2 regions of the Caballeronia sp. 11_S32 genome follow, and region 2 is predicted to be linked to the other one. Evidence: riboswitches for the same ligand, from Rfam matches in the RefSeq annotation. Region 2 holds a riboswitch; the other holds the start of a gene.
The links. Region 2 has a riboswitch for glycine ahead of AC1Z32_RS37890 (D-amino acid dehydrogenase). Riboswitches for the same ligand answer to the same signal wherever they lie in the genome.

Region 1: linked by a shared signal. The riboswitch ahead of gcvT (glycine cleavage system aminomethyltransferase GcvT) and the one ahead of AC1Z32_RS37890 (D-amino acid dehydrogenase) in region 2 are both predicted to bind glycine.

Annotation. Positions count from the first base shown of each region.
Region 1 is NZ_JBXOWH010000003.1:310,080-324,521, forward strand. Features, by position in the region: gene gcvP (aminomethyl-transferring glycine dehydrogenase) at 1-542, opposite strand, end outside; gene gcvH (glycine cleavage system protein GcvH) at 607-987, opposite strand; gene gcvT (glycine cleavage system aminomethyltransferase GcvT) at 1,051-2,175, opposite strand; glycine riboswitch at 2,292-2,424, opposite strand; glycine riboswitch at 2,436-2,546, opposite strand; gene AC1Z32_RS13055 (oxidoreductase) at 2,836-3,879, opposite strand; gene AC1Z32_RS13060 (UvrD-helicase domain-containing protein) at 4,021-6,108, shown strand; gene AC1Z32_RS13065 (c-type cytochrome) at 6,178-7,095, opposite strand; tRNA gene AC1Z32_RS13070 (tRNA-Arg) at 7,410-7,485, shown strand; gene AC1Z32_RS13075 (Rieske 2Fe-2S domain-containing protein) at 7,753-8,781, opposite strand; gene AC1Z32_RS13080 (diguanylate cyclase domain-containing protein) at 8,973-10,067, shown strand; gene AC1Z32_RS13085 (RNA polymerase sigma factor FliA) at 10,072-10,803, opposite strand; gene AC1Z32_RS13090 (MinD/ParA family ATP-binding protein) at 10,822-11,724, opposite strand; gene flhF (flagellar biosynthesis GTPase FlhF) at 11,717-13,504, opposite strand; gene AC1Z32_RS13100 (thiamine pyrophosphate-binding protein) at 13,802-14,442, shown strand, end outside.
Region 2 is NZ_JBXOWH010000005.1:727,854-742,295, reverse strand. Features, by position in the region: gene AC1Z32_RS37920 (NAD(P)/FAD-dependent oxidoreductase) at 24-1,292, shown strand; gene betA (choline dehydrogenase) at 1,335-3,026, opposite strand; gene AC1Z32_RS37910 (purine-cytosine permease family protein) at 3,076-4,605, opposite strand; gene AC1Z32_RS37905 (aldehyde dehydrogenase family protein) at 4,652-6,160, opposite strand; gene speB (agmatinase) at 6,244-7,218, opposite strand; gene AC1Z32_RS37895 (LysR family transcriptional regulator) at 7,320-8,294, shown strand; glycine riboswitch at 8,361-8,454, shown strand; glycine riboswitch at 8,458-8,559, shown strand; gene AC1Z32_RS37890 (D-amino acid dehydrogenase) at 8,629-9,882, shown strand; gene AC1Z32_RS37885 (hypothetical protein) at 9,984-10,214, opposite strand; gene AC1Z32_RS37880 (hypothetical protein) at 10,225-11,226, opposite strand; gene AC1Z32_RS37875 (fatty acid--CoA ligase) at 11,609-13,252, shown strand; gene AC1Z32_RS37870 (MaoC family dehydratase) at 13,275-13,739, shown strand; gene AC1Z32_RS37865 (alpha/beta fold hydrolase) at 13,761-14,442, shown strand, end outside.

The DNA of each region.
Region 1 (14,442 bases), on a different contig from region 2:
TTGCCGACACGTTGCAGCAGCGTCATTGCTTCAGCGGCGGCAGTGGCTTCGTCGAGCAGCGACGCGTTCGCCATCGCGAGGCCCGTCAGGTCCATCACCATCTGCTGGAAGTTCAGGAGCGCTTCGAGGCGCCCTTGCGAAATCTCCGGCTGATACGGCGTGTATGCCGTGTACCACGCCGGATTTTCCAGCACGTTGCGCAGGATCACGGCCGGCGTGTGCGTGCCGTAGTAACCCTGGCCGATATAAGTCCGAAACACCAGGTTCTCGTCCGCGAGCTTGCGCAGCGACGCGAGCGCTTCCGCCTCGCTCTTCGGCTGCGTGAACGCGCCGAGCGGCAGCGTTTCCTTGCGGCGGATCGATTCAGGAATCACCGCGTCGATGAAGGCCGCGCGCGATGCGAAGCCGAGCGCGTCGAGCATCGCGCGCTGGTCTGCTTCGTCGGGGCCGATGTGCCGCTCGGCGAATGCATCGTGGCATTCGAGCGCGGCGAGTGACAGGGAGGTGCGGTTCATCAGGCGATCCGGGTGTTCGAGCTTCATGTGAATTCCTGCGAATGGCGGCACCTTCGTTGCGGGAAGGAACCGCCTTCGTCGATTGAGAGAGTTATTCGCCGATCGACTTGCCGTAGCCTTCGGCGTCGAGCAGCTTGTCGAGAGAGGCGTCGCCTGCCGGCTTGATCTTGAAGAGCCAGCTTTCGTACGGCGCGCCGTTCACCTGATCGGGCGTCGCGGTGAGCGAGTCGTTCGCGGCGACGATCTCGCCCGACACCGGCGCGTAGATATCGGATGCGGCCTTCACCGATTCGATCACGGCGATCGCATCGCCCGCCGCGACGGTCTTGCCCGCCGCCGGCAGCTCGACGAACACGATGTCACCGAGCGCTTCCTGCGCGTGATCGGTGATGCCGACGGTCAGCGTGCCGTCGGATTCGGTGCGGACCCATTCGTGCGATTCGGTGTATTTCAGATCGGCCGGGATGCTCATTGGATGCTCCTTGCGTGGTTCTTTCGTGAGGTTCTTGATAGGAGGGAACGGGCGCGACGGCGCTTATGAAAGTTCGACGAGAACCTTGCCGTTGCGCACGAACGGAAGTTTTACCACGCGCGCGGGGAGTTGCTTGTCGCGGATGACGACCTGCACCGTGTCCCCGACGGCAACAGCGGTCGGGACGCGTGCGAACGCGATCGATTCCTGCATCGACGGCGAAAACGTGCCGCTCGTGATTTCGCCCTCGCCGTGCGGCGTGACGACTTTCTGATGCGCGCGCAGCACGCCGCCCGCCTTGCCGTTTTCCTTGATGAGCACGAGTCCGACGAAATTCGCCTTCGAGCCGTGCGCCTCGAGTGCCGAGCGTCCGACGAAATCGCGCGGCGCTTTCAGATCGACGGTCCATGCGAGGCCGGCGTCGAGCGGCGAGACCTTCTCGTCCATGTCCTGGCCGTAGAGGTTCATGCCGGCTTCGAGGCGCAGCGTGTCGCGCGCGCCGAGGCCCGCGGGCTTCACGCCCACGGCGGCGAGCGCGTTCCACAGCGCTTCCACGTGCGTCGCCGGAACGACGATCTCGAAGCCGTCCTCGCCCGTGTAGCCCGTGCGGGCGAGCATCAGCTCGCCGAATTGCGTCGACGGAAAAACGACCGCATTGAACGGCTTGATGTCCTGCGTTTGCGCACGCGTATCCGGCAGCACTTGCCAGGCTTTTTCGCGCGCATTCGGGCCTTGCACGGCGATGATCGCGAGATCGCGGCGCGGCGTGATGGACAGATTGAATTCGCCTTCGGCATTCAATTGCCCGAACCACGCGATGTCCTTCTCCGCCGTGCCCGCATTCACGACGACGCGAAAGCTCGTCTCGGAGAAGTAGTAAACGATGAGATCGTCGATGACGCCGCCGTCGCCGTTGAGCAGGCACGAGTAGAGCGCCTTGCCCGGCGTCGTGAGCTTGTCGACGTTATTGGCGATTGCGTACTTGAAGAATTCGCGGACGGCTTCGCCCTCGAAATCGACCACGCGCATGTGCGAAACGTCGAACATGCCGGCATCCGTGCGCACGGCGCGGTGCTCGTCGATCTGCGAACCGTAGTTGACGGGCATGTCCCAGCCGCCGAAGTCGACCATGCGCGCGTTGAGCGCGAGGTGAGCGGCGTGCAAGGGCGTGTGTTGAAGAGAAGTCATCGGGGCCTCGGTTCGCGAAACAAAAAAGGCCACGCAGCGCGCTTTTGCCTGCCGAATGCGCCTGCGCTCGCTGCCGTTGCAGCGCGCAAGGTGCATACCGGCTGGCGGTTGCGATGCGTGACCCCTCTGTCCTCGGTACCTGAGAGATTGCGCGAACCGTGCACGGTCGTGCCGCGGTTCATCGCGCGCCCCTTCGGTGGGCAACTGGCTCGTTCGACGAAGCCGCTGCCGCTCTCCAGAGTGCGAGGAAATTGCTTTCCTCGACGCCGTCGGTCCTTTTGCCTGAGAGTTTGCGGGTATGCCCCTTCGGCGGCGCGGCGTCCGCTGTCGTGCTGACAAGCGGCGGCCACGCGCTCTCCCGACGCGTGCGGCAGAATTTACGCGACCGAATTGGGGTTGTCAAACGGATTCGGACCGCAGCGATTGACTGTCCGATCGATCCGTATCGGCTTAGCCGAACGGGCCCGCGCGGCGAAGAATCGAACCGCTTTGTTTCAAATACGGGGAAATTTGCCGCAATCGCGCGCGTATGCTGGACGATTCGTCATCTTTTCCCCAGACCGCATGCCGGCCACCCTCACCATCGATGGCGTCACGTAGTTGGGCGAAAGCGTGTCGGTGCACGGTGGACGCTCCGGAAGCATCCACCGGCGATAGACGTCACTGGCGCGCGAACGGCACGCGCCGCCCTTCGGCGTCGCTCTGAATGGCCAGCTCGATGATCGTCATCGTATCGACCGCGTCCTGCGGCGAGACCGGAAATGGCTTCCTATCCTGAATCGCCGCCGCCAGCGCCCGATAAAACTCGATATATGCGCCGTCCTTCGTGGCGAATTCGTGACGCAGATCGAGGTCGCCATCGACTTCGCGCAGCACGCCCGGCGGGTTCTTCGCGAACTCCGGATTGCCCGGCCGCATGCCCGAACGCAGCTGATCTTCCTGAGTATCGAGCCCGTTCTTCACATAACTGCCGCGCGTGCCATGAATCGCGAAGCGCGGCGGTTCCAGCGCGGCGAGCGCGCTCGCGTGCAGGATCACTTCCTTGTCGCCGTAGCCGAGCACGAGATGCACGTAGTCCGGCGCGTGCGCGTGATCGCGGTGCGCCTTCACGAACGCCGTCACCGTCTGCGGCGCGCCGAAGAGCGTCAGCGCCTGATCGATCAGATGCGGCCCCAGATCGAACAGCAGCCCGCCGCCGCGCTCCGCCTCCTCGCGCCAGCGCTGCGGCACTTTCGGGCGGAAGCGGTCGAAATGCGATTCGTAATGCGTGATGCGCCCGAGCCGCCCGCTTTCGACGAGCGCGCGCACCGTCATGAAATCGCCGTCCCAGCGGCGATTGTGGAACGGCGCGAAGATCAGGCCTTTCTGCTGCGCGAGATCGGCGAGCGTGCGGGCGTCGCGCGCGGAGAGCGTCACCGGCTTGTCGACGACCACGTGCTTTCCCGCCGACAACGCCCGATGCGCGAGATCGAAGTGCGTGTCGTTCGGCGTCGCGATGACGACGCATTCGAGACCGTCGACGGCGAGCAGCGCGTCGAAATCCGCGACAATCTGCGCGTTCGGATAATCGGCCTGCGCGCGCTCGGCCTGGCTCGTCGCGATAGCCGTCACTTCGGCGCGGCCGCAGTGCTCTATGACCGGCGCGTGAAACGTCGCGCCGGCGAGTCCGTACCCCATTACGCCGACTTTCAGTGCTGTGTTCATGCGGGCATCGTCCTGTCGTGAATTCGGTCGGATATTGTGGCACGAACGAGGGCCGGAACCGCGCCGGTTCTATCGTGTTAACATCGCGCTCTCCTCCATGCGCCGGTCCGCCGCGCGCGCCAGATATCCAAGCCCAATACGATGTCCGCAGGTCTCAACGCCGCGCAAAGCGAAGCCGTGCGCTATCTCGACGGTCCCTGTCTCGTGCTCGCCGGCGCGGGCAGCGGCAAGACGCGCGTGATCACGCAGAAGATCGCGCATCTGATCGAAGGACGCGGCTTCGAGCCGAAGCACATCGCCGCGCTCACCTTCACGAACAAGGCCGCGCTCGAAATGCGCGAGCGCACCGGGAAACTGCTCGAAGGCAAGACGCTCACGACGCCCGGCAAGGAAGGCCGCAAGATTCCCGTCAATCAGTTGACGATCTGCACATTCCATTCGCTCGGCGTGCAGATCATGCGGCAGGAAGCGGAGCACGTCGGACTGAAGCCGCAGTTCTCCATCATGGATTCGGACGACTGCTTCGGCATGGTTCAGGAGCAGCTCGGCACGACCGACAAGGGTTTGATCCGCAAGATCCAGTCGATCATTTCGCTGTGGAAGAACGCGATGGTGTCGCCCGATCAGGCCTCCGTGCTCGCGAGCAACGAGGACGAGCATCAGGCGGCGATCGTCTATCGCAGCTATGCGGCCACGCTGCACGCGTATCAGGCGCTCGATTTCGACGATCTGATCCTGCGCCCCGCGCAGCTTTTCGCGGAGAACGAGCAGATTCGCGAGAAGTGGCAGAACCGCCTGCGTTATCTGCTGATCGACGAATATCAGGACACGAACGCGTGCCAGTACGAACTGGTGAAGCTGCTGGCCGGCCCGCGCGCGGCGTTCACCGCCGTGGGCGATGACGATCAGGCGATCTACGGCTGGCGCGGCGCGACCATCGAAAACCTCGCGCAGCTCGGCAAGGATTTCCCGAAGCTGCACGTCATCAAGCTGGAGCAGAACTATCGCTCGACGGTGCGGATTCTGACGGCGGCGAACAACGTCATCGCGAACAATCCGAAGCTGTTCGAGAAAAAGCTGTGGTCCGAGCACGGCATGGGCGACACGATCACCGTCACCGGCTGCAACGACGAGGAGCACGAGGCGGAATCCGTCGTGTTCCGGCTGTCGGCGCACAAGTTCGAGCGGCGCACCCAGTTTCGCGATTACGCGATTCTTTATCGCGGCAACTTTCAGGCGCGCATCTTCGAGCAGGTTTTGCGGCGCGAGCGCATTCCGTATGTGCTGTCGGGCGGGCAGTCGTTCTTCGACAAGGCCGAGATCAAGGACCTCATCGCGTATCTGCGTCTGATTGCGAATCCCGACGACGATCCCGCGTTCATCCGCGCGATCACGACGCCGCGGCGCGGTGTCGGCAACACGACGCTCGAAGCGCTCGGCGCGTTCGCGGGCGCGGCGAAGGTGTCGCTGTTCGAGGCGGTGTTCATGGGCGGCATCGAGGCGCGGCTGTCGGCGCGGCAGGTCGAGCCGCTGCGCACGTTCTGCGAATGGATCCGTCGATTGTCGGACCGCGCCGCGCGCGATCCCGCGACCGAAGTGCTCGACGACATGATGGAAGCCATCCATTACGAGTCGTATCTCTACGACGCGTACGACGAGCGTCAGGCGCAGTCCAAGTGGCAGAACGTGCTCGAGTTCCTCGAATGGCTCAAGCGCAAGGGCACGAAACCGGAGGCCGCGCCCGGAACGGAACAGACCGGCTACGACACCGCCGACGGTTTCGCCGATGAAGGCAAGAACCTGCTCGGCCTGATCCAGACGGTCGCGCTGATGTCGATGCTCGAAGGCAAGGAGGAAGATCCGGACGCGGTGCGGCTGTCGACCGTGCACGCATCGAAGGGGCTGGAGTATCCGCACGTGTTTCTGGTGGGCGTCGAGGAAGGCATCATGCCGCATCGCGGCGGCTCGGACGACGACGCGCCCATCGACGATTCGCGCATCGAGGAAGAGCGCCGGCTGATGTATGTGGCGATCACGCGGGCGCAGCGCAGCCTGCATCTGAACTGGTGCAAGAAGCGCAAACGCGCGCGGGAGACGGTGGTGTGCGAGCCGTCGCGCTTCATCCCCGAGATGCTGCTCGACGATGCGCCGCCGCCGACGAAGGAAGAAGCGCCCTTGTCGCCGAAGGATCGCATGGCGATGCTCAAGGCGATGTTGCAGAAGAGTTGATCTCTTTGCGCTTCAAATAAGAAAACCCTGCGCCACGACGACGCAGGGTTTTTTGTTTCGGCTCGAGCGTTACTTTGCCGCGTTGACCATGTAATCGACGGCCGCCTTCACATCCGCATCCGGTGCGTTCGATCCGCCCTTCGGCGGCATCGCACCCTTGCCGTGCAACGCGTAGTTGTAGACGGTGTCCATCGGCTCCTTGAGGCGCGGCGCCCATGCGGCCTTGTCGCCGAACTTCGGCGCATTGAGCACGCCGGCCGCGTGACATGCCTGGCAGACCTGCTCGTAGAGCGCCTTGCCGGCCTGGGCTGCGTCGGCGCTTTGCGCGCCCGCTGCCGGCGCCGCCGATGCGGTTTGCGGCACGGATGCGAGCGCCGCCACGGCGGCGGCGGCCTGCGCGTTTTCGTTCGAACTCGCGCCCGCCGGGGCCGATGCGCCTCCGGCACTCGCTGCCGGCGCCGATGCGCCCGCGCTGGCCGCCGCGCCCGGCGCGGGTTGCGCGGGTTCGGCGAGCTTGCCGCCGCTGCCGTTCGCCATATAGACGACAGCGCGCGCGATTTCGAAGTCGCTGTAATCGTCGGGGCTGGTGCCGCCGCGCGCGGGCATCGCGCCCTTGCCGTTGAGCGCGTTGTGCAGGAGCGTGTCGTAACCTTCGCCGATGCGCGTGCCCCATGCGCCGGCATCGCCGAACTTGGGCGCGCCTGCGGTGCCTGCCGCGTGACAGGCCGAGCACACCGCTTTATAGACTTCCTCGCCTGTCTTGTAGACGCGCGGCGCGTTGGCGTCGCGGATATCGACCTGCGCGGCGGGCGCGATGCGCTCCTTGACCGAGGATTCGAGATCGGTGCCGGCGCCGGTGCGCGTCGCATTGTTCACGTAGACGGCCAGCAGGATGATGATGGCGACCGGGATGCCGAATCCCGCGATGACCGCGGCGATGAGTTGGCCGGGTGTCTTGATCGGGGCTCCGTGGGGTGCTTCGCTCATGCTTGTCTCGTCTCCCGTTTTTTGGTGTGAGTCGGTTCAGTGACAGCGTGACAGCTACCGCATTGCGCTTGGGCGCGCCTTGGGGAAAGGCACGGTCGATTATAGACGGAACGCTTAACTGTCGGCGCGGGGTGGCCGGCGCGGCGGAGCGGGCGTTTACCCGAATCGTGTGAGGCTTCCGGCGTCTTGTCGCGCGGGCGCGTTCGACCCCGTGCGATGGACGAAGTCATGGAAAACAGGTATCCTCTCGGATTCGCATGGGCCTTGCAGCCGACTTTCGGCGTGTGTCTTTCCCCCGCAAGCCCTTCTCCGATGCGCCCGTAGCTCAATGGATAGAGTACTGCCCTCCGAAGGCAGGGGTTGCTGGTTCGATCCCAGCCGGGCGCGCCAAGAATTCCGCTTCAACTAAATCGGCAACAACCAGCACGCGCAGTTGTGTTGTCGGACTCATCCATCCGCCGGTTCGAATAATATTCCTGTCGTTCCCCTTGGCAGTACGCCGTCCACCTATCCAGGACGCGCCGAACCCTTGGGCGTTTTCACGTCACGAGACGGGATCTGCCTACGGCAGTGCTGATAAACGGTGCTTACATCCTCAAGCGATTCCGCAGTCCGAATCAACGAATGTGGCCGTCGCGATATGACTATCCGCCTGGATCAACGATTGCCAGAAAGAGCCGAGGTCGGCGCCGCACGAAGCACCGTCCCCCACCCGAACCCCATCCCCGCCAGCCACCTGCGATAAGCCACCGCCATCCGGTCACAGCGCTGATGCAACTCCGCATCGAGATCGAGCGGCAGGCATCGAGGCCACTGCGACTCCACGATCGGCGTGTCCTGCGTCAGGATCTCCATGTTGAAGTCATAAAGCTCCTGATCGGAATGCGTCGTGTCATCCTCGTGGATGGAAACGAGCCACGCCCGCGTCTCCGTCTGCGTCACGGGCGATGCCGCCAGCATGATATGCAACGCCCCCAGGCCACCGCCCGCCATCTTCGTGAGCGTCGCAATCATCGGCCGCTTCACGCGATACACATACTCGATCATCGCGCCGCCGCCTTGCCCCGGAATGCCCGCGGGCTGCCAGTATCGGCACTGCCGCGCCTCCAGCCCTCCATCGGTCACAAGGACTTCATAGTCAGGCACTTCCGTATGCGCGTCTTCGCCGAGAATGCCCTCGTGCACGAACGAAAAGTGCGCCATGTCCAGAAAATTCTCGACGACGCGCGGCGCCGATGACCTCACCATCTGCGGCGCGAGATTGATGCGCCGGCCGCCGGGAATCGCGGCTTCGGGAAAAAAATCGAGCGCATGAGCAGGCTCGCCGAAGCACATCCAGATAACGCCGTACTTCTCCTCGCTGACGTACGTCGTCGTGCAGACACGCTTCGATGGACGCAGCGACGGATTCGACGGAATCCGCAAACACTGTCCCTCGATGTCATAACGCCATCCGTGATACGGACACACGATCTGATCGCGCATCACGTGCCCGAGCGACAACTGCGCGCCCCGATGCGGACAGTAATCGCGCCACACGTGCGCCGCGCCGACGCTGTCGCGCCACACGACGATCCGCTCATCGGCGACGATGAACCCGCGCGCCCCGCCCTCCGGCACGTCGTCGCTATTACAGACCGGCAGCCATTCGGCCGTTAATGAGGCTGAGGAAGATTCGTCGCGCATCACGGTGAATCGGAAAAAGTCGTTCGAAAGCCGTTCTTACACGAAACACAGCGTCTTCGCAAAACGTTGCAAAATAGCGGATCGCTCGCTCGGTGCAATTCGATGCCACTCCATCCCACCGATGCCATGCGACGGGGCCGCAGTACATAACAGCAAGATAAAAGAAAGAAATCACCATCCAGGGGTTCAGTATGGAGCAGGCGCATCAACCGGCACGCCGGGCTTATGCCTTCGCATGGTCCGAGCACCGGAATCCCGAACGCGAGCAGGCCACGCTGCGGGTCTGGATGGGTGCGGCGGTTCTTCTGGCATACGGCATCTACGCGTGGCTCCATCCGTCGCACGATGCATCGATGGTCATGCGCATTGTCGCGCTGTACGTGTCTTATGGCGCCGTCACGCTCTTGATCGTCAGCCGCATGCGCTCGCCTTCGGTGAAGCGTCTCACGGCGACGACCATCGCCGATCAGACGCTGCTCGGGCTCGCGCTCGCCGCGGGCGGCGCCATCGGGCTGCCGCTCATCTGGGTGATGTTCTGGTTTCTGATCGGCTCGGGATGCCGCTATGGCAAGCGCACGCTCGCCGTTTCATGCGCGACGGCGCTCGTCATCGTCGTGGCGCTCGCGCTCTGGCAGCCGTGGTGGCATGCGAATATCCCCGCCGCTATCGGGCTGGGCCTGAGCGTGCTGGGCGCATCGGTGTATCTGAGCGTGCTCGTCGACCGGCTCGGCAACGCGAATCGGGATCTCGCGCGTCAGGCATCGACCGATCCGCTCACCGGCCTGTCGAACCGTTATGCGCTGGAGCAGATCGTCGATCGCGCGATGTCCGCGCCCGAAGCCGATGGCGACAGCGCCACCGCGCTCCTCCTCATCGATCTCGACGGCTTCAAGGAAGTGAACGACACCTACGGCCACGCCGTCGGCGACATGCTGCTGCAGGCCTTCGCGCAATCGCTCGGCAAGCGCATGCGCAAGACCGATACCATCGCGCGTCTGGGCGGCGACGAGTTCGTCGTGCTCGCGCATCAGGTGCGCGATCCCGCCGCGGTGCTCGCGATGGCCGACAGCATTCACTCGGTGCTCGCCGCGATCACCTCGGTGCAGGAGCGGCCGGTGTCGGTCTCGGCGAGCATCGGCGCATGCCTGCTTTCCAGCGCGACGGCCGCGCATCAATCCGGCATGACCGCCGTGCTACGCGCCGCCGACCGCGCGATGTATCGCGCGAAAAGTCTCGGCGAAGGCAAGACCGTGTTCGCCGAGACGCGCGACTTCGAAATGAACTAAAGCATCAAGCCTCGACGCCCGTCCACGCCTGCTCGCGCAGCTTCGCGCGAAGACGCGCCACCGCCTGGCTGTGCAACTGGCACACGCGCGATTCGCTCACTTCCATCACCGCGCCGATTTCGCGCAAGTTCAGGCCGCGTTCGTAATAGAGGCTCATCAGCAGCTTCTCGCGCTCGGGCAGCTTGTCGATGGCCTCGATCAGCGCGCCGCGCAAGCTGTCGTCGAGCAACGCCGAAAGCGGATCCGAACGGTCGACGCAATAACGGTCGAGGAACGGCTCGTCGTCGGCGGAGCGGTCGAAGTCTTCGTAGTAGATCAGCTGGCTGCCGTGCAAGTCCTGCAGCATCGACTGATACTCGGGAAGCGGCATGTTCATGTGCTCCGCGATCTCCGTCTCGCTCGCCGAGCGGCCGAGGTTCTGCTCGACCTTGTGCACCGCCGATTCCACTTCGCGCGATGTCTTGCGCATGCTGCGCGGCAGCCAGTCGTTCGCGCGCAGCTCATCCAGCATCGCGCCGCGAATGCGCTGGCTCGCGTAGGTCTCGAACTGCGCGCCTTGATCTTCCTTGTAGCGGCTCGCCGCGTCCATCAGGCCGATCATGCCGGCCTGGATGAGATCGTCGAGATCCACGCTCGCCGGCATCTTGGCGACGAGTTGAAGCCCCAGCCGGCGAACGAGCGGCGCATATTTCGTCAGCACGTCCGACTGTGAGAGTTTGCCTTGGGCGTTATACATCTTGGTCACCTATCTTGATCACATCGACGCCGTGCTGCTCATTGCATGCTCGGAAAGCCAGGCTTCCCGCACGCCGTGACCAGAGTCGCCTACCGGAATGCGCGCGTTTCTCTGGCTCTCCGTCTTCGCCGGATAAGGCGCGGGACGCATCGGCCAGTGCAGGAGCTCCGCCGCGATCGCGCGGTAGTCGCGCGCCGCGGCCGTGGCCGGGAACGCTTCGACTGCGCAGCGCGAGAGTTCCTTCGCCCGAGCGACGCGCGCATCCTCGGACACATACCCCGCCTGCACGAGCGACACGGCCAGATACCGGCTCGCGACGCCCGACAGGTTGTCGAACGCGACCGCCGCGTCGGCCGGGTTCTGCACGTGATTGATGAGCACGCGGAACTGGCCGATCGCGTGGGCGTAGTGCAGGCGCTTCATGCACGCATACGCCTCGGTGATCGCCGACGCGGCCACCCGCGTCACGACGAGAAAGTCATGCGCCTGCGCCGCGAGGGTCGACAGCGCGCCGTGGCGATCGAGCTGCGCATCGATCAACACGATGTCCGCCGGACCGTCGAGCAAGGCGCGGCACTGCGCGGCGTCGTGAACGATGCGCTCGTCGCGCGGCGCCGCGATCAGCGAGAAGCCGAACGGCGTGCGCTCGACGGTATCCGCCAGCGTGCGCCGTCCCGACATCACCGCGGCGAGCGCGCCTGCATCGGACAGGCCCAGCATGCGGCTCACCGATCCCGCGTCGCGATGCTCGTCGATCACGAGCACGTCCTTGCCGTGCACGGACAGCGCCGCGCCGAGATTCAACACCGCCGACGTGCATCCGATGCCCGCCGGCCCGCCCGCGACCGCCACCACGCGCGAACCGGCGCGCGTGAGGAGCCGTCGCAGACCTTCCGCCTGGTCGAGCACGAACTTATCCAAAGCGCACCTCATGCATGTCGGTCGTGGCGCGCGCGGACAACGCCGAGAGCAGCGCCGGCACTTCCTCGTCCTGCGGCACGAACGGCGAGCCGTCGCGCGGAATGCAGAACGCGCTCTTGATGAGAAAGCGCTTGGTCGCGACGTACAGGTTCTCCGGCACCTTCTGGCCGGTCGACACGTAATGCACGGGCAGCTTGTAGCGGATGACCGTATCGAGGACACCGCCGAGATTCGTGGCTTCGTCGAGCTTCGTCAGGATGCAGCCCGCGAGCGGCGGCTGATCCGGCGCGCTCTTGTAGGCCTGCACGACTTCGTTGAGCGTGTCGCCGTGGCTCGTCGCGTTGAGCAGCAGGATGCGCTGCACCGGATGACCCGCGCCGCACAGCATCGCGATCTGGTCGGAGACCATGCGGTCGCGCTGGCTCATGCCGATCGTGTCGATCAGCACGATATGTTTGTTGCGCAGCTCGGACAGCGCGAGCTGGAGGTCGGCGCCGTCCTTCACCGCGTGCACCGAAACGCCGAGAATCTTGCCGAAGATGCGCAGTTGCTCGTGCGCGCCGATACGGTAGCTGTCGGTCGTGAGCAGCGCTACCTTGCTTGCGCCGAAGCGCATCACGCAGCGCGCAGCGAGCTTCGCGGTGGTCGTCGTCTTGCCGACGCCCGTCGGGCCCATCAGCGCGAACACGCCGCCGCGCTCCATCAGCGCGTCTTCGCTGTCCATCACCGGGATGTTCGATTCGAGCACTTGCTGAACCCATTCGAGCGCGCCTTCCACGCTCTCCATCTCGGGCATGTTGTCCATCATCATGCGCACGAGTTGCGCGGAGAAGCCGGCGGAAAAGAGGCGCTTGGTCAGCGCGCCGCCCGTCGGATTGCGACGCTGGCGCTCGCCCCACATGAGACCGGAGAAGTGCTCTTCCATCATCGAGCGCATCGACGAGAGCTCGTTCATCACCGTTTCGTTGACGACCTGCTCCATGCGCGCGCGGATCGCTTCGGTGACGACGGCCGCCGCGTTCGCGGGCAGGCCTTCGAACGCGCTTTCCGGCGCGGCGTGTGCAGCGTGTGCAGCGGGCGCATCGGCGCGCGGCGCGCTCGCGTTTATCTTCTGCGCGGCGCGGCGCGCGGCGGCTTGCGCGGCTTCGCGAGCCCAGTCAGGGGTTTCGACCTTCGACTCGACGGCTGCTTCGGCACGCTTCGCCTGCGCTTGCTGACGCAGCGCGTACTTGCCCGCTTCCGCCGTTTGTTCGGCGCGCGGCTCTTGCACGGACACCGTCTTCGGCACGCCCATGCCGCGCGCGATCGCGGCGGATGCCGTGAGCGGCCGGTTCGACGGCATCGTCGCCTGCTGCGCGATGCGCTTCGCGTGCTCGATCAGCCACGGATTCGAATCGGCCATCGTGCGCGGCGCTTCGTCGTCGGATGCGGTTTCGTTCGATCGGGCGTGGTCTTCTTCATCGTCGATGTCGGTGTTCGCGCCGAAGACCGACGAGAACACGTCGCCGCTCGCATACGGATTCGCGGCTGGCTGCTTCATCGGCATCGCGGCGGCGGCGGCGGCGGCCAGCGCGGCGCGCGACGTGCCGGCCGAGCGCACTGCCTGCTCTTGCGCTGCGGGCGAAATCGATGCGATATCGCTATCCGCGACGCCGACGATCTCGACGGAGCCGTCATCGAGCGTGCGATTCGACAGCACCACGGCATCGGGTCCGAGCGCTTCACGAACCTGGCGCAATGCGTCGCGGCTGTTCGCACCGATGAATTTACGAATGTCCAAACTTGCCCCCGATGAGGTGAGACTGCGATCTTTGCTAGGCGGGCCCGCCTGGCTCATTGCCGTGCCCGCTTTTCAGTGAGGCCATTATTGCGAACTTCCCCTTTTGTCCATCGCTGGATAAAGGGTGAGAAAAAGGGGTATTTCGGCTGATGGAAACGCGACGGCGCGCTCTTCGGAAAAAGATTCCGTCTCGCGCTTTTCCGGACACGCGCGCGACGGCGTAAGCTCTAGGGTCTGTTCGCCCACGATCCGGCTCGCCTCGAGACGCGTCCGGACATTCCAAGGAGACTTCTTCGCATGGCGTCCGCTGTCCCCTCCGCGCAATCCGCAGCTCCCCAAGGTCAAACCACCGGCGCGCGCCTCGTCGTCGATGCGCTCGTGCATCACGGCGTCGAACGCGTGTTCTGCGTTCCCGGCGAGAGCTTTCTCGCCGTGCTCGATTCCCTGCACGACGAAACCTCGCAGATTCAGACGATCGTCTGCCGTCACGAGGCGGGCGCGGCGAACATGGCCGAAGCGGTCGGCAAGCTGACCGGGCGGCCGGGCATCGCGATCGTGACGCGCGGCCCTGGCGCTACGCACGCGTCGATCGGCGTGCACACCGCGTTTCAGGATTCGACGCCGATGATCCTGCTCATCGGCCAATGCGCCCGCGATCACATGGATCGCGAGGCGTTTCAGGAAATCGACTATCGGCGGATGTTCGGGCAGATGGCCAAATGGGTCGCGCAGATCGACGATCCACGCCGCGTGCCGGAATACCTGAGCCACGCGTTTCACACGGCGACGTCGGGCCGCCCGGGTCCTGTCGTGCTCGCGCTGCCGGAAGACATGCTGACCGAAACGGTCGACGCCGCGCCGCCCGCGCCGCGCTATCAGCGCGTGGCGGCGTCGCCGTCGGCGGCGCAGATCGAACGCCTGCGCGAAGTGCTCGCGAG
Region 2 (14,442 bases):
GTCCATCGCACTCGAAACAGGACATGAACACAATGGCAGAGGCGCTCGATCCGGTGGATGTGGCCATCGTCGGCGGCGGAATCATCGGCGTCAGCACGGCTTACTGGCTCGCGAAAGCGGGCGTGCGCACGGCGCTCTTCGAGAAAGGCACGCTCGCGTGCGAGCAGTCGTCGCGCAATTGGGGATGGGTGCGCACGCTGTCGCGCGACATGCCCGAAGTGCCGCTCGCGCTGCTCGCCAATCGCCGCTGGCGCGAGATTCAGGAGCGGGTCGACGTGGGTTATCGGCAGAACGGTTTGTTGTATCTGCAGGAGAACGAGCGCGATGCGAGCGATCACGCGCGCTGGTTCGAAAGCGCGAAGATCTACGGCGCGAAGGCCGAATTCCTGACCAAGCGCGCGGCGCAGCAGTTGTTGCCGCAAAGCGCGCGGGCGTGGACAGGTGCGATGCACAGCACGAGTTGCGGCGTCGCCGAACCGACGCAAGCGACGGCCGGCATCGCGGCGCTCGCGCGTCAGGCCGGCGCGGCGATCGTCGAAAATTGCGCGGTGCGCGGCATCGAAAGCAGCGCGGGACGCGTGAGCGCGGTCGTCACGGAGACGGGCCGCGTGCGTGCGCAGAACGTGCTGGTCGCGGCGGGCGCGTGGTCGCGTCTGTTTTGCGGCAACTTCGGCGTTGAGTTTCCGCAACTGAAGGTGCGCGGCTCGGTGCTGCGCACGGCGCCGTTCGACGCGGGCATGTCGGTGTCGATCAACGCCAAGGACTTCACGTGCCGCAAGCGCGCGGACGGCGGCTATACGGTTTCGCAGTTTTCCGCGTCGCTCGGCGAACTCGTTCCGGACAGCTTCCGGTTGATGAACAAGTTCATTCGTCCGTGGATCGCGAACCGGTCGATCGTGCGCGTGCGCCTGAACCAGCGCTTCGTCGAGGAATGGAAGATCCCGCGGCGCTTTCCGTCCGATCGCGAATCGCCGTTCGAGCGCTGCCGGATGCTCGATCCGCTGCCGTACGCGAAGGGCATCGATCAGGCGTGGACGCGGCTGCGGGAAAGCTTTCCGGTGTTCAAGGGCGCGCGCATCGCGCAATCGTGGGGCGGCTACATCGATGTGACGCCCGATGCCATGCCGGTCATCGGGCCGCTTCACGATGTTCCGGGGCTTTATCTGGCGTCGGGTTTTTCGGGGCACGGCTTCGGCATCGGCCCGGCGGTCGGTGAGTGCGTCGCGGCGCTGATCCGCGGCGACACACCGCCGGTCGATCTCGAGCCATTCCGTCTCGCCCGATACGCGTGAGACGCGGCAGGCGCCGGTTCGGCCGGCGCCCGTTCTGACCGTTCACACGTGATGCAGCTTGCGTTTCGGCTCACTGGTGCGCTGCCGTGTTTCCCAGCCCTCCGCAAGCCCCACTTCCGCGTGCGAAGGGTCGAGCGTCCGGACGCCTTTGACCAGGTCGGCGGCGCGTTCCGCCAGCATGATCGTGGGCGCGTTCAGGTTGCCGTTCGGCTCGGTCGGGAAGACGGACGAGTCGATCACGCGCAGCCCTTCCATGCCGCGCACGCGCAGTTCGGAGTCCACCACCGCCATCGCGTCTTCGCCCATCCGGCACGAACCGCACGGGTGCATCGTGCTTTCCAGGTTTGCCCGGACGAAGGCGTCGATCTCATCGTCCGTCTGAACGTCCGGCCCCGGCGCAAGCTCGACATCGCGGAATGCGTCCATCGCCGGCTGCCCGATGATTTCCCGCGTGAGGCGCACGCAGCGCCGGAATCCCTCGCGGTCTTCCTCGCGTTCCAGATAGTTGAAGCGGATCTCGGGGTGCACGTAAGGGTCCGCGGCGTTCAGGCGCACGTAGCCCCGGCTCTTCGGCTTGTTGGGCCCGGTGAGCACCATGAAGCCATGCCCCTTGAGCGGCTTGTCGCCGTCATAACGCATCGCGGCAGGCAGGAAATGGAACTGGATGTCCGGCCACCGCAGGCCCGCTTCCGAGCGAATGAAGCCGCCCGCTTCGAAATGATTGCTGGCGCCGAGCCCGTCCTTGAACAGCAGCCAGCGCAGCCCGATCATGAACTTGCTGAACGGGTCCATCTTGCTGTTGAGCGAGACCGGCTGCTTGCACGCGTACTGGATGTAGATCTCGGCGTGATCCTGCAGGCTTTCTCCGACACCCGGCAGGTCGTGCAGTACTTCGACGCCCGCGCGGCGCAGCACTTCCGCTGGTCCGATGCCCGAGCGTTGCAGCAGATGAGGCGAGCCGATCGGCCCCGACGAGATCAGCACTTCGGCGCGGCAGCGCGCGGTATGGGTAACGCCGCCCTGATCGTAGACGACGCCGACCGCGCGCTTGCCTTCGATCAGCACCCGGCGTGTCATCGCATTGGTCACGACATGCAGGTTGGGCCGGGTCATCGCCGGTCGCAGATAGGCATTGGCGGTGGACCAGCGCACGCCGTCCTTGACGGTCATGTGCATCGCGCCGAAGCCTTCCTGCATGTGGCCGTTGCAATCGTCCGTCTTGATGTAGCCTGCCTGCGCGCCTGCTTCGACCCATGCGCCGTAAAGCGGATTGCGCATGTTGTTGCCGTTGTTCGTCGACAAGGGTCCGTTCCCGCCGCGGTACTCATCGCCGCCGAACTTGTAGTTCTCCGCGCGCCGGAAATACGGCAGGCAGTTCGCGTAGCCCCAGCCGCGCGCGCCGAGCGATTCCCATTCGTCGAAGTCGTATGCGTGGCCGCGAATATAGACAAGGCCGTTGATCGACGACGACCCGCCCAGCACCTTGCCGCGCGGACAATGCAGCTGGCGTCCGTCGAGATGAGGTTCCGGCGCGGTTTCGTACTTCCAGTTGTACTTCTTCGTGTTCATCGGCATCGAGAAGGCGCTCGGCATCTGAATGATGATGCTGCGATCGCTGCCGCCATACTCCAGCACCAGCACGCGCACTGAGGGGTCTTCGGTGAGCCGGTTGGCCAGCACGCATCCGGCCGAACCCGCGCCGACGATGATGTAATCGTATTGATCGGTGGACATATCGTTTCCTGATCTCTTGCTGTTTCGCATTCGTGGATGACGCGCCGGGTTAGAAGCGCTTGTCGCCTGTCGTGTACTGGGGCAGCGTCCTTTCGATGTGGTCGATCACCGCCTCTTCCTTTCGCATGTCGAGCGAGCGTGCGAGCACGAAGTACGCGATGCCCGAGACGAGCAGCCCGACCAGCCATGCGAGATCGACACTGCCGATTGCCCGTGCGAGCGGACCGACATAGACCGCGTCCTGACCATCGAAGATGCAGAAGAAGGGGATCATCGCCGCGAAGCCGATCGCATAGGAAATCAGGCCGCGCCCGCCCCACGCGCCGTACACGCTGTCGTGCGGCATGAAGAAGTGCGGGATCGCATAGCGGCCCTTGCGGACGAAGAAATAGTCGGTGAGGTTGACCGCCGTCCACGGCACGAGGAAGTACAGCATCACGACGAGATAGATGTTCAGCACCGACAAACCCTTGCCCGACGTGTAGATGCTCAACGCCACGCCGAGCTGCAGGCACACGACGAAGAGCACCGCGATGATGCGTGTCCTGGCCGTCGGACGGATCTTCCTGAACGAATCGACCCCGGTGATGGCCGTCAGCTTCGCGCTATAGATGTTCATCGCGATGACAGGCAGGAACGCGAGAATCGTGACGCCGACGACCACGCTGCCGAGTCCCGGCGCGAGATCGCTGCCGACCTGGTTGAGCGCGACGAGCACATCGCTCGCATGCAGGTGATCCGCGAGCCAGCCGCCGACGGCGATCATCCACGCGCCCGACAGCGACGCGCCCACGAACACCGCCGCGATCAGCTTGCTGCCCGAGGTGTTCTTCGGCAGATAGCGCGAGTAGTCGGACACATAGGGCGCGTAGGCGATGTTGTAGCTCGCGGCCGCCGCGAACTGGGCGATGAATCCCGTCCAGTTGAAGCCGAGCGGTGCCGGCGCGCTTGCACCCGCGGCCAGGGCCGGCGCCGGGACGTCATGAACCCAGTGCATCAGGACCGCGAGAGTCACGAGCCCGTACAGCGGCAGCGACAGATAAAGCGCCCACTTGAAGCTGCGGTGCATCCAGTCGTGGCCGAGCACGGCAAGAATCGACGCGGGCACGGTGACCGCGAGCGCGATCCTGAACGGATCCCAGCCGAACAGCGTCTTGAGGCCCTGCATCATCAACACGAGATTGACGATGTTGAAGCCCGCGAAGACGAACAACGTCGCGAACAGCACCAGAATCACGCCGCGATAGCCGAACTGCGCGCGCGACTGGATCATCTGCGGCAAGCCGAGATGCGGACCCTGCGAGCCGTGAAACGCCATGAACAGCGTCCCGAACATGATGCCGAGCGTGCCGGCGACCGTCGTCCACCACGACGTGAGACCGACGCTCGGTCCGACGAAGCCGATCGTCATCGTGAAGAAGGTGAAGTTGCCGAGGAACCAGAAAGGTCCCTGACGGGACAGCCGGTCCGTTCGCTCGTGCTCGGGAATGAAGTCGATCGAATGACCTTCTATCGCCCCGTGCTCGCTCGTCGCCGCCGAATTCGCGCTTGCGTGCGCGGCGCTTTCATATGATTTCATCGCGTACCTCGATCAGTAAGCTGATGCCGTAAGAGGGGAGGGGCGCTCAGTGCAGCGTGATCCAGACGGCTTTCGTCTCCGTCAGGTGGTCGAGCTGCTCCATCCCGAGGTCCTTGCCGAAGCCCGATTCCTTGAATCCGCCGAACGGCATCGCCGGGTCGATCGTGCTGTGCGCGTTCACGTAGACGCTGCCCGCGCGCAGTTGCGGCACGAGCGTGTGGATGCGATTCACATCGTTCGAGTAGATGGCCGCGGCGAGACCGTAGGGCGAGTCGTTCGCGAGCTGCACGGCTTCGTTGAGGTCGTCGAAGGGCGATGTCACGAGCACGGGTCCGAAGATCTCTTCGCGGACGATCTTCATCGAGTTGCGGCAATGCGCGAAGATCGCGGGCTCGACGAAGTAACCGGCTTCTTCGCGCCTGCGTCCGCCGTAGACGAGCTCCGCGCCTTCGCGCCGTCCCGTATCGATATACGCGCTCACGCGTTCCTTCTGCAGCGCCGATACCAGCGGGCCGATGAAGCAGTCGGGATCGAGGCCCGGCGCGATCTTCAGCGTGCGCGTGTAGTCGATGAGCGCGGCGAGAAAGCGGTCGTGGATCTTGCGCTGCGCATACACGCGCGTGCCGGCGTCGCACACCTGCCCGGAGTTGAAGAACATGCCGTTCGCGACGGCGCGCGCGGCGGCGTCGATGTCCGCATCGTCGAGCACGAGCACCGGCGATTTGCCGCCCAGCTCCAGCGTCACGCGGCGGATATCGTGCACGGCCGCCTGTCCCACGTTGCGGCCTACGTCGGTCGAGCCGGTGAAGGTGAGCTTGTCGATGCCGGGATGACGCGCGAGCGCCGCGCCGATCACGGCGCCGCGTCCCGTCACGACATTGACGACGCCTTCCGGAATGCCGGCCTCCTGCACGAGCTCGGCAAAGCGCAGCGTCGACAGCGACGTGAGTTCGGCCGGCTTGATGACCGCCGTGCAGCCCACGGCGAGCGCGGCCGCGAGCTTCCACGCCATCGTCTGCAGCGGAAAATTCCACGGCACGATGATGCCGACCACGCCGACCGGCTCCTTGCGCGTATAGGCGACATAGTCACCCGGAAGCGAAGGCTCGACGGTGCGCCCGTGCAGCTTCGAGGCCCAGCCGGCGAAGTAGCGGAACGTGTCGATGGTGCCCTGCACGTCGACATCGCGAGCCTGCGCGGCGGACTTGCCCATGTCGATCGATTCGATTTCCGCGAGCTCGGTCGCGTTGGCTTCGATCAGATCCGCGAGCCGATGCAGCATGCGCTCCCGTTCCAGCGGCTTGAGCTTGCGCCACGGGCCGCCGTCGAACTGCTTGCGCGCCGCGCGGACCGCACGGTCGAGATCGTCGGCGGTGGCGAGCGGAAGCTGCGTGATGACGCCGGTGGTCGACGGCTCGATCACATCGAGTGTCTCTCCCGCGCCGCCCGTCACCCACTCGCCGCCGATGAACATTTTCTGCGGCTTCTTCAAAAAGCGCGCGGTGGCCTCCTGAATGCCGAATCGCCCGAGGTAATCGCGAACAATGGTATCCAACGTCGTCTCCTGATTTATCCGGGGCTTCGTGATGTCGAGCCCCGTGAATGTCGATGTGAACCGTCCGGTTGCAGGCGCGCTTTTCAGCGCTTCGCCTTGCTGCGCTCGTGAAAGATGAAGCCGATGGAATTCATCAGCAGTTGAGCGGCGAGAATCGGCGTGACGCCGGCGGGGTCGTAGGCGGGCGCGACTTCGACGAGGTCCATTCCTACGATGTTTCCGCGGCTGCGCCGGGCGAGCGCCTGGATGATCTCGAGCACCTCGTAGTACTGGAAGCCGCCGTGGCTCGGCGTGCCCGTGCCGGGCGCGATGGAGGGGTCGAAACCGTCGATGTCGATGGTTATATAGTAGGCCGCGCCTTCGGGAATCCGCGCGAGAACGCCTTCCGTTCCGAGCCGGCGCACGTCGCGCACCGACAGGATCTCCGAGCCGGCACGGCGCGCCGCGTCATAGTCGTCACGGTTCGACGACGACACGTTGCGAATGCCGAGCTGCGTCATGCCGACGATATGCGCCATCTCGGATGCGCGCCGCAGCGGATTGCCGTGCCCGTAGCGCACGCCGTGACGCTCGTCCACGAAGTCCAGATGCGCGTCGAAGTGGATGATATGGATCGGTCCTTTTCCTTCGAACGCCTTGATTACCGGCGCGTGAATCGAATGGTCGCCGCCCAGCGTGATGGGCATCGCGCCGCACGCGAGAATCTTGCGCACGGCAAGCTCGATGTTCGCGTTGCTGCTCGCCATGTCGGTATGCACGATGTCGGCATCGCCCACGTCGACCATGCGCAACTGGTCGCGGCTCAGATACAGCACGTCGTCTTCGTGGTCGTAGGCGCCCGCATGGCCGAACGAAAACAGCGTCGACGCCTCGCGAATGCTGCGCGGCCCGAAGCGCGCGCCGGAGCGCCATTGCGTGCCCATGTCGTTCGGCGCGCCGAGGATCGCCACATCGGCGTCGATCCGGTTCCAGTCGAGGCACACCGGCGACTTCGCGAACGTGCAATGGCCGACGAACGGCAGGTTGAGTCGCCCGGATTCATAGCTGTTGCCCTGCATCTGCATCTCCTGTTCTGTCTGGGTGGACCGCAGGTTGAGCCTGCGCGTTGTTTTGAGAGACTATGGACAGGAGCGGCGGGCATGAAAATCACGAGTATCGGATGTTCATATCGGAATTTCCGAAGCAACGGCGCATGGAGGCGCGAACGATGACCCAGTTGCAGGACGTGGACCTCAAGCTGTTGCGGGTTTTCATGGCCGTGGTGCGATGCGGCGGCTTTTCCGCTGCGCAGGCGAGCCTGAACGTCAGCCAGTCGACGATCAGCGAGCAGATGACCACGCTCGAAACCCGGCTCGGGCTCAAGCTGTGCGAACGCGGGCGCAGCGGCTTCCGGCTGACCGAGCATGGCATCGCGACCTACGAAGCGGCGCAGCGGCTGCAGATCGCCGTGGAGGCGTTCTGCATGGATACCGACGCGCTCAAGAAGCACATTTCGGGAAAGCTCTACCTCGGGACCATCGACAACACGGTTTCCGACAAGACATCGCCGCTGCCGAATGCGCTGCAGAAGTTCGTGTCGCGGGGACACGATGTGCATGTGGACGTCTATGTGGGCTCGCCCGCCGAGCTGGAAGAGCGCGTGCTGGACGGCCGGCTCCATGTGGCGATCGGCCATTTTCCGATTCACGTGCCGGGCCTGAGCTACGACGAGCTTTATGTCGAACCGGACGGCCTCTATTGCGGCAAGGGCAATCCGCTCTATGGGCGCGCGTTCGATGCCGACGTGTCCTCGGAGATGATCGCCGAGAGCCGGATCGTCGCGCGGGGCTATTTCCAGCAGCACGATCTGCGCATGTTGAGCGCGAGCAAGGCGGCGGCCACCGTCGACAATGTCGAGGCGCAGGCGATCCTCATCCTGTCGGGCACGTATGTGGGATTTCTGCCCAATCACTACGCGCTGCGCTGGGTCGAGAGCGGCGACATGCGCCGGATCTGCGCGGAGCGCTATGGCGGCATCTGGCCGTTCTGCGCGATCACGCGGCGGGGCGCGGCCATGCCATCGATCCTGAAGGTATTCATGGCCGATCTGCAGGCGTGCCACGAGGCGTTGCGGCCGGCCTCGGCCGGGTCCTGACGCGCGGACTTCTCGCAAATAGCACTTGCGCGCGTTAATTCGTAACGTTATTGTGCGGATGTTCTCAAATGCAGCGCGGGAGAGACTGTCATCAGACGATGACGGCGCCGACGGAGCAACCGCCCCGGAAACTCTCAGGCCCAAGGACCGCGCCGCAGGAACGATCTGGAGAGAGGCGCGCTGCGCCCACCGAAGGGGATTTCCGGTCAGGGCGCCACACAAGGGCGGCCAGGCAGGATCGAAACTCTCAGGTACATGGACAGATGGGGCAGGAGCCGGACATGACGCATATCGCGTCGAGCCGGCACATGCTCAACACAATCTGGACCATGTCATGTCAAGAATCGCCATCATCGGCGCCGGGATCACCGGCGTCACGACCGCTTACGCCCTCGCTCGCCGCGGCTTCGACGTCACCGTTTTCGAACGTCATCGCTATGCGGCGATGGAAACGTCCTTTGCCAACGGCGGCCAGCTATCCGTCAGCAACGCGGAAGTCTGGAATCACACGGCCACCGTCGTGAAGGGACTGCGCTGGATGCTCACGCGCGATGCGCCCTTGCTCCTGAATCCGTCGCCTTCCTGGCACAAGTATTCATGGATGGGCGAGTTCCTCCGACAGATCGGGAACTACCGCGCAAACACCATCGAGACCGTGCGCCTGGCACTTGCGGCGCGCAACCATCTGTACGCGATCGCCGAGCGCGAGCATATCGACTTCGATCTGGAGCGCCGCGGCATTCTGCATGTCTATCGAAGCCAAAAGGACTACGATTCGGCCGCGAAGGTCAACGAGCTCCTGCGAGAAGGCGGACTCGACCGGCATGCGGTCGAAGCGGGCGAAATCAGCCGGATCGAGCCGGCATTGCGCGGCGAGTTTTACGGCGGCTTCTTCACGCCTTCGGATGCGACCGGCGACATCCACAAGTTCACGCGCGGGCTTGCGCAAGCGTGCGTGAAGCACGGGGTCGAGTTCAGCTACGACACGGAGATCGCATCGATCGACCAGACGCGCGATGGACGCTTCCATATCCGGACGCATGACGGCGACGGTGCGCCCGAAAGCGCGTTCGATCGCATCGTCGTGTGCGCCGGCGTGAGAAGCCGCGAGTTCGCGCGGATGCTCGGCGACCATGTGAACGTATATCCGGTGAAGGGCTATTCGATCACGGTATGCCTGGATGACGAGAAGAGCCGGCAGGCGGCCCCGTGGGTGAGCCTGCTCGACGACAAGGCGAAGATCGTGACGAGCCGCCTCGGGGCAGACCGGTTTCGCGTGGCCGGGACAGCGGAGATCAACGGGTTCAATCGCGATATCAGGGCCGATCGCATCGCGCCGCTCGTCGCGTGGACGCGTGAACTGTTCCCGGAGATGTCGACGGCGCGCGTGATTCCGTGGGCCGGCCTGCGTCCGATGTTGCCGAGCATGCTGCCGCGCGTCGGGCAGGGCAAGCGGGCCGGCGTCTACTACAACACGGGACACGGGCATCTCGGGTGGACGTTGTCGGCAGCGACGGCGGAGTCGATCGCGGATGCCATTTTGTTGGACTCGTCACAGTGCGCTGCGGGGTTGGCTCGCGCCGCATGAGGTGAAGCACGCGCGGTCTCGTGCAAGCGGGCCGCGCGTAATCGCCGCAGCGGCGGCAATGGCGGTGCTGGAAATTCAGCCTTCGATTCGAGCGACGGTTACTAAGAAGCCAAGTCGATGAGCGAATCGATCAATTCCTCGCCGCCCTCGATGTCTTCATTACCAACGAAACGACACACTTCCATATGACCGTCGTCGAATACATCGATTTCGATGCGCTGACCAACAACCGTCACTGAGACGAGGATGCTTTCCGGTCTATGGCGGCTGAGCGCATAGGCGACCCTCGCAGAATCGAGTTTTTGCAACAAGGTGAACAAGGGATGAGACATTGTCCGTTTCCTATTTTTTGAAGCGGTTATCGTTCAGGAGCTTGAGCGCCTTTCGTGCATCCTTGACGCCGTCGCGTGCGTCGGTCTGAATATCGTTATATGTCGAATCGAGATATTGACTCGGAAATTCGCGTAGCACAGAGCCTTTACATTCTATTGAAATGATGTCGCAAGCATACATGTCGCCGCGATGGGTTCCAGCGACATCGAACGCTTCGCTGTCGATACTGTCCGACTGATACTCGAACGGCTGCGCGTCGCCAGGCAACGAACCGCCGTCGCTACCGTCGGTATTACCGAATTTTCTGAGCGTGGCATCGCCTCCGCTGTCGTCGTCCGAACCCGCGCCGCCGAGCGCGGTTCCGGCGACCGCTTCCGTAGCGCCGAACCAATCGAAACCGCCAGTAATCGCCCCGCTGCTGCTGCCACCAAATATGCTGTTACCGTTGGCGAGCCTGTTATTTAGCACCATCTCCGCCGCATACCGAGAGGCAGCAAACGGACCTGTGAATCGGCCCGCTGGCGCACTCGCTCCGCCGGTACTCGCGGCGAAGGAAACGCCGCCACTATAGCGCGGCCAGTGCTGCGGTGCGTAGTGTTTGAAAACCCGCTGTCCACCGAGCCATGCGCGATCAATCGCGGGGACGATACGGCCATCACGCACGGCACGGCGCAGCAAGTGCGTGATGTCGTCGCCATCGAGCGGCATGTTCCAGCTCGACGCCCGCAGGGTATCGCGTATGAAGTCTGCGTAATACCTGAAGTCGGAGGACGCAGCGGTTCCGCGTCGGTCGATGTCAACGCTGAACAAGCGCTGAAAATCCTCCCTGTCCTGCTCGATTTGCTTCTGCCGGCCTTTCCTTTTCTCTTCTCGCTCTTCGAAAGACCGCGACGACCAGAAGCTGCCTTCCGTTTTCACTTCGCCGGCAGGCATCAAAGCGCATTGCCAGTCCCATCGCGACAGCGGCACGTATAGCGCGTTGTATGAATGCCCCCATTCGGGAAACGACATGTCACCTCCAGAATCTGAACAGAATTGCTCATCCTAATAGAGGGCAGTCGTTCGCTGATTGACGTGTCTCAAAACTGGACGCGATGCATATTCAACCGTCGAGAGCATGCACGGCTCACGCTTCCGTCAACGGACGGCGTTGCTCGAGCCGGTCTGTGCGGTGATGCCCCGCTTCGACCTCGTTTCGCCACCGTATCCGCAAGCGCTCGCCCTTCAAGGTCGCGGGCATAACCCATCACCGCCGCTCCCCCGCTCCCCCATTCAGGGGATAGTCCGCGCGCGCGTTCGCCCCGAAGATTCGCATACCGGGAGGACGCCACACGAACAAAAAAATTGATCCACGTCCCTCCCGCGGTTCATATCAGGATTAAAGGAGATTCCCATGCGGGACGACGTGAAGGCCGCCGAGCCTTCGGCCTACGCCTATCCATTGCTCATCAAGCAACTGCTGCACACGCCATTTACCCAGGCGCTCGATCAGGAGATCGTGTACCGCGGAACGATGCGGATGACTTACGCCACGCTGCGCGAGCGCATCGCGCGGCTCGCCAATGGCCTCGCAGGGCTCGGCGCGCAGCACGGCAGCACCGTCGCGGTGATGGACTGGGACAGTCACCGCTACCTCGAATGCTATTTCGCGGTTCCGATGATGGGCGCCATCCTGCAGACGGTCAACGTGCGTCTTTCGCACGACGAGATCGCTTACACGATCAATCACGCCGGCGCGGAGATACTGTTCGTCCACACCGATTTTCTGCCGGTCATCGAGGCCATTCGAGACCAGCTCGAAACGGTGCGAACCTTCGTCTGGATCGACGAAGCCGGCAGCGAAGTCTGCGCGCATTCGATTCCGTTCGCCACCGAATACGAAGCAATGCTCGCCGCGAGTCCGGACCATTGCGATTTTCCGGACTTCGACGAAAACACCCGCGCGACCACGTTCTACACCACGGGCACGACGGGACTGCCCAAGGGTGTCTATTTCTCGCATCGCCAGCTCGTTCTGCACACGATCACGCTGATGGCGGCCCTGTCGAGCCCCGAGTCCGGGCAGCGCTTCCATCGCGGCGATGTCTATATGCCGCTCACGCCGATGTTCCATGTGCACGCATGGGGCATGCCCTACATCGCCACGGCAATGGGCGTGAAGCAGGTCTATCCGGGCCGTTACGCGCCCGATCGTCTCGTCCGGCTCCTGCGCGACGAACGCGTGACGTTCTCACATTGCGTCGGCACGATCCTGCACATGCTGCTGAGCTGCGCGGAATCGAAGAGCGTCGACTTCAGCAAATGGAAGGTCGTCATCGGAGGCGGGGCGCTGACGCACGGCCTCGCGCGCGCCGCGCTCGATCGCGGCATCGATGTCTTCACCGGCTACGGCATGTCGGAAACCTGTCCGGTGCTGAGCCTCGCGCAACTGAAGCCCGGCTCCGAAGCGCTCGACACGGATGAGCAGGTGCGCCTGCGCTGCAAGACCGGCTTGCCGATTCCGCTCGTCGACCTGCGCATCGTCGACGGGGAGATGAAGGACGTCGCCCACGACGGCAAGGCATACGGCGAAGTCGTCGCGCGCGCGCCCTGGCTCACGCAGGGCTACTGGAACAATCCTGAAGCCTCCGCCGACCTGTGGAGCGGCGGCTATCTGCACACCCAGGACATCGCCAATATCGACTCGACGGGCAATCTCCAGATCACCGACCGCATCAAGGACGTGATCAAGTCCGGCGGCGAATGGGTCTCGTCGCTCGAAATCGAAAGCCTCATTTCGATGCATCCGGGCGTGGCCGAAGTCGCCGTCATCGGCATCAGCGACGAGAAGTGGGGCGAGCGGCCGGTCGCGCTGGTGGTGCTCAAGGCCGACGCCGGCATCGGCGAGGACGACATCAAACGCCACGTGCTCACATTCAGCGAGTCCGGGCGCATCTCGAAGTACGCCGTGCCGCAAATCGTCAAGTTCGTCGATGCGCTCGAAAAAACGAGCGTCGGCAAGATGAACAAGAAGTGGCTGCGCGCGCAGTTCGCCTGACCGCTCACGAGGAGACAACACGATGAGCATCAAGGAATACAGCATCGCGACGATCGAAACCTTCGTCGGCTGCGAACTGGGGGTGTCGGACTGGGTCGTCGTCGACCAGGCGCGCATCGACGCGTTCGCGCAATGCACGGGCGATACGCAATGGATCCACGTCGACGTCGAGCGTGCGACGCGCGAAAGCCCCTTCGGCGGAACCATCGCGCATGGCTATCTGACGCTTTCGCTGCTCGCCGCGCTCGCGATCGAGATCGGTGTCATCCCGGGCGATGCATCCGCCGGGCTCAACTACGGGCTCGACAAGGTGCGCTTCATGACGCCCGTGAAAGCCGGCGCGCGCGTGCGCAACCGCGTGACGCTGCTGACGGCGGAGAGAAAGGGCGGCGGCCGGGTCATCGTCAAGACGATGAACGAGTTGCAGATCGAGGGCGAGGACAAGCCGGCGCTGATCGCCGAGACGCTCGCCATGCTGGTCGCATGAACGGATGTGAGGAACGGGAAAATGGCGGTAAGCACTGAAAACCTGTCGCGAGGCGAACAGCCCGACGACGTCGCGGCCTCCGCCGCGGAAGGCATGTTGGGCCCGAACCCATTCGTGGGACTGCGTCCTTGCGACGTGTTCGCGACGGCGCAGCAGATCGGCGCGCAGGCATTGCGGCAACCGGCGCTCGTCGTGGAGCAGGAAGCGAAGCTGGTCCGGAATCTGATCGCCGCGCTGGGCGGAAGCGCGGAAAGTAATCCGCCGCAGGGCGACAAGCGGTTCGGCGATGCCGCGTGGCGCGAGAATTCCCTCTATCGCGTGACGCTGCAAGGCTATCTCGCATGGCGCGACGCGCTTTCCGGGTTCGTCGACCGCTGTGCGCTGGATGCGAAAAACAAGGAGCGCGCCCAGTTCGTGATGTCGCTTTTCACGGACGCGCTTTCGCCGACCAACACGCTGCTCGGCAATCCGGCGGCGCTCAAGAAGATCGTCGATTCGGGCGGCGCGAGTTTGATCGGCGGCATGAAGAACATCATGACCGACATGCTGACGAATCAGGGCATGCCGGCTCAGGTCGACAAGACCGCGTTCGAGGTGGGAAAGAATCTCGGCACGTCGCGGGGCGCCGTGGTGTTTCGCAACGAAGTGCTCGAGCTGATCCAGTACACGCCGACGACCGGGCACGTCTATAGCCGTCCGCAAC